One region of the Streptomyces axinellae genome, then DNA from elsewhere that is predicted to be linked to it. Evidence: riboswitches for the same ligand, from Rfam matches in the RefSeq annotation. Region 1 holds a riboswitch; the other holds the start of a gene.
The links. Region 1 has a riboswitch for glycine ahead of gcvP (aminomethyl-transferring glycine dehydrogenase). Riboswitches for the same ligand answer to the same signal wherever they lie in the genome.
Positions count from the first base shown of each region.

Region 2: it holds a riboswitch for glycine, as region 1 does, so the genes downstream of both, gcvT (glycine cleavage system aminomethyltransferase GcvT) here and gcvP (aminomethyl-transferring glycine dehydrogenase) in region 1, are expected to answer to the same signal.

Region 1 is NZ_BAAARJ010000034.1:35,802-37,994, forward strand. It holds gene gcvP (aminomethyl-transferring glycine dehydrogenase) at 1-1,302, opposite strand, end outside; glycine riboswitch at 1,490-1,586, opposite strand; gene ABD339_RS32030 (PRC-barrel domain-containing protein) at 1,754-2,134, shown strand; gene ABD339_RS32035 (DNA polymerase IV) at 2,047-2,193, opposite strand, start outside.
Region 2 is NZ_BAAARJ010000039.1:11,602-13,794, reverse strand. It holds gene ABD339_RS32875 (hypothetical protein) at 1-104, shown strand, start outside; gene ABD339_RS32870 (AAA family ATPase) at 82-942, opposite strand; glycine riboswitch at 1,099-1,198, shown strand; glycine riboswitch at 1,199-1,332, shown strand; gene gcvT (glycine cleavage system aminomethyltransferase GcvT) at 1,365-2,193, shown strand, end outside.

The DNA.
Region 1 (2,193 bases):
CGTCTCGTCACAGGCGATGCCGACGTGGTCCCCGTCCACCTGCCGCAGGTTGACGCCGCCCTCCCGCGCCCGCTCGGTGACCTCGGCGGCACGGCCCGGGACCCGGGCCGTGACGGTGTCGAAGAAGGCGTCGTGTACGAGTTCGACCCCGGCACCGCGCAGGCCCGCGGCGAGGACGGCGGCGTAGCGGTGGGTGCGGCGGGCGATCGCGGCCAGCCCGTCGGGACCGTGGTAGGCCGCGTACATGCCGGCCATCACAGCCAGGAGCACCTGTGCGGTGCAGATGTTGCTGGTGGCCTTCTCACGGCGGATGTGCTGTTCGCGGGTCTGGAGAGCGAGCCGGTACGCTTGTTCGCCGTCCGCGTCCTTGGAGACGCCGACGAGCCGTCCGGGCAGGCTGCGGGCCGACTTCTCGCGCACCGCCATGTATCCGGCGTGCGGCCCGCCGAAGCCCATGGGTACCCCGAAGCGCTGGCTTGAGCCGACGGCGATATCGGCACCCAGCTCACCGGGCGAGGTCAGCAGCGTCAGCGCGAGGAGATCGGCGGCGACGGTGACCACAGCACCCAGCTCGTGTGCGCCCTCGATGACGGCACGCAGGTCGCGCACGGCGCCGGAAGCCCCGGGGTACTGGAGAAGCACGCCGAAGACACCCCGCGCGGCCACCTCGTCCGGGATGCCTCCGTCGAGGTCCGCGACGACGACCTCGACGCCGGTGGGCTCGGCCCGGGTGCGCAGCACGGCGACCGTCTGCGGCAGGCAGTCGGCATCGACGAGGAAGACGCCTTCCTTGACCTTGCCGACCCGGCGGGAGAGGGCCATCGCCTCGGCCGCCGCTGTTGACTCATCCAGCAGGGAGGCCCCGGATGTGGGGAGCCCCGTGAGGTCAGCGACGACGGTCTGGAAGTTGAGCAGTGCCTCCAGCCGTCCCTGGCTGATCTCCGGCTGATACGGGGTGTAGGCGGTGTACCAGGCCGGGTTCTCCATGACGTTGCGCAAGATCACCGGCGGCGTGAACGTGCCGTAATAGCCCAAGCCGATCATCGAGTCCAGCACCTTGTTGCGCGCCGCGAGGGAGCGCAGCTCGGCCAGCACCTCGGCCTCGCCGCGCGCCTCGGGCAGGTTCAGCCGCTCGGTGCTCTTGATCACGTCGGGCACCGCGGCGGCCGTCAGCTCGTCGAGCGAGCCGTAGCCGACCTGGGCGAGCATTTTCGCCTGCGCGGCACTGTCGGGGCCGATATGGCGGCTCTCGAAGGGGGCGCCACGCTCCAGGGCGGAGAGCGGAATGCGAGGGGAAGTCATCTGCGGGGGCCTCCTGGTCTCTGCGACCTACGAGGGGCACCTTCACGGGTGCCCGGATGGCCTCCCCCTCTGTCATCTCAACCTGAGAGTTTCACCGGCCCGTCCACATGGCGGACAGTCCGGCTTTCACCGTCGGTGAGGAGGGGCATCGGCGCTGGTCCGGGCCCGCCCTTCTTTCCAGAGTGACCTCGTCCGCGCGGTACGTGAGCCTGAGAGATTCCGGGGAGGAGTTGCTCCTTCGGCGCCTCCGGCAGCTCGCCGGAGGACTCTCCCGCACGGGGTCGACAGCCGCTGCCGAGCCTATCAGCGGCCCCTCGAACACTGACCCGACGTGCACTCAAGTGGCCAATCGCCGAAAAGTACCGTTTCGTTGTGGGTACACGACCGTTCCGTTGTGGGTACACGCATCCCGGCGACCGCGAACCGTGCGAGACCGTGAGAGGGAGACACCGTGCAGACCGAAATCAATCCGCGGGGCCTGATCGGCCGCAAGGCGTACGACCGTGAGGGGACCAAGATAGGCACCGTGGACGAGGTGTACCTCGACGACTCCACCGGCGAACCCGAGTGGGCGGCGGTGCGCACCGGCCTGTTCAGCAGGGATGCCTTTGTGCCGCTGGAGCCCAGCAGCCTGGACGAGGACGGACTGCGCATCCCGTTCGAGCGCGCCCTGATCAAAGGCGCCCCCGACTTCGGGGTGGGCCGCCATCTCTCCCCGCAGCAGGAGCTTCAGCTCTACCGCCACTACGGGCTGGACGTACCGGTGGGCGGCGAATCCGCGGCACCTCCCGCGGACCGTGACTTCGGACGGATCGCCGGCGCCGAGGACTGATCCGCGCGCGCCCGGCTGCCGGAGGTGCCTTCCCGCCAGGCCAGTACCGCAGCGATCCG
Region 2 (2,193 bases), on a different contig from region 1:
AGCAGGCTCCGCAACAGCAGACGCCGCGGACGCCCCGGCAACCGGCCCCGCGACAGCAGGCACCCCAGCAACCGGCTCCCGTCAGCCCGGCGCAGGGCCGCTGACCCCGGTCGCGTCCGGCGCCCTGCCGCCACTGTCCCCGTCCCTCACGTTCACGACCTCCGCCGCGCTCATGGCGTCCGCGCTCCCGCCACCACCTCCGGGCGGCGGGGTCAGGGGCGTGCGGGCCCCCGGGAGGAGCGGAGCCGCCGACCCGGGCGGCGTGGGCGGCGCGGGGACGAAGACCAGCCGGCGCAGCGCCTGCGCCGAGCCCCGGTCCAACAGCACCGCGGAGACACAGCCGCGCGGCAGCCGTCCCGTCAGCGCCGCGGCCCGCAGCTTGCGCACGGCCCGCAGATGGCGCCGGAAGGCGTACCCCGAGACCCCGCGGCCCCGCTCGGCCTGCCCGGCCAGCGCGTCCTGGGGCGCCACGTCGAGCAGCAGCAGGTGCAGCGCGCGTCCGCGCCGCAGCGCGTCCCTGGCCAGCCAGCGGCGCACCCAGCTCTGCGTGCCGCAGTCGTGCACGACGACGGCGGCGCCCGAGGCCAGCGCCCGGCGCAGCCCCGCGTAGTGCGCAATCCGCACCAGCGGGCGGTAGAGGCCGTACGGCAGCCGGCCGCGCACCCGGCGCTCCCAGCGCTCGCGGGTGTCCTGGGAGTCCACGCTGATGACATCGGCGCGCGCGGGCACGGCCGTACGGATCAGCGTGGACTTGCCGCCGCCGGGCAGGCCCGAGACCACCACCACGTCCCCCGCCGTGTAGCGCAGCGTGCGTCTGGCGGCGGTCCCCCGCAGGTCGTGGGGGACAGCGTGCCCCCGCAGGTCGTGGGGGACGGCGCGGCGGGTGGTCCCGGACGCGTCTGGTCCCCTCGATGTCGTCTCGGCACCGTGCGGGCTGCCCACGGATCACCCCTCCCCGAACGCGACGGCTCCGCCGCCGCTCACGGAGAGAGTGTCAAGAAAAGGTAATGTGATTCAAGGTGACTGCCTCCCGCCCGGGGGCAGCCAGGGCCCGCTCACCCGTGCGATGATGTGCGGGCCAACTCCATACCGGCCGTTCGAGCCCGCGCGGGAGAGTCCCCGGCAGCAGGTGAACCGGGGCGCCGAAGGAGCAAGTTCCTCCCTTGAATCTCTCAGGCCCCGATACCGCGCGAGCGAGGCAGATCTGAAAAGCGGGCCACCGTACGACGCGAGGCGTCGTGGCGCGGTGGCCCCACCCAAGGTGCAAGCCCGGCTCCAGTCGTTCGGGAGCTGTCGGCGAACCTCTCAGGTTCCGATGACAGATGGGGAGGACATCCGCGTCACACCCAGCTTCGGGAGCCTGAATGACTGAGCCTGAGCCCTCGGCCGCCCACGCGTCGGCCGCGCACGAACCGGCCGCGCGCAAAACCGCCCTGGACGCCGTACACCGTGCGCTGGGCGCGACCATGACCGACTTCGCGGGCTGGGACATGCCGCTGCGCTACGGCAGCGAGCGCGAGGAACACCTCGCCGTCCGCTCCAGGGCCGGGCTCTTCGACCTCTCCCACATGGGCGAGATCACCCTGACCGGCCCGGAGTGCGGCGAGGTGCTCGACTACGCGCTGGTCGGCAACCTCTCCAAGCTCGCCGTCGGCCGGGCCCGCTACACCATGATCTGCGACGAGAGCGGCGGCATCCTCGACGACCTGATCGTCTACCGGCTCGCCGACCAGGAGTACCTGGTCGTGGCCAACGCCTCCAACGCGCAGACGGTGCTGGACGCGCTGCGCGAGCGCGTGGAGACGCGCGGCCCGGGCAAGCGCAGCGGCGCCGAGGTGCGCGACGACCGCGACGCCTACGCGCTGCTGGCCGTCCAGGGCCCCGAGGCCGCGGGCATCCTGCGCAAGCTGACCGGCTTCGACGTGGACGGGCTGCGCTACTACGCGGGCGAACGCGACATCGTGGCCGGGCGGAGCGCGCTGATCGCCCGTACGGGATACACCGGCGAGGACGGCTTCGAGCTGTTCGTGGCGCCCGAGGACGCGGAGGCTGTCTGGAGCGCGCTGAGGGAGGCGGGCGAGGGCGCGGGCCTGGTGCCCTGCGGGCTGAGCTGCCGCGACACCCTGCGCCTGGAGGCGGGTATGCCGCTGTACGGGCACGAGCTGTCGCCCGCGCTGACGCCCTTCGACGCCG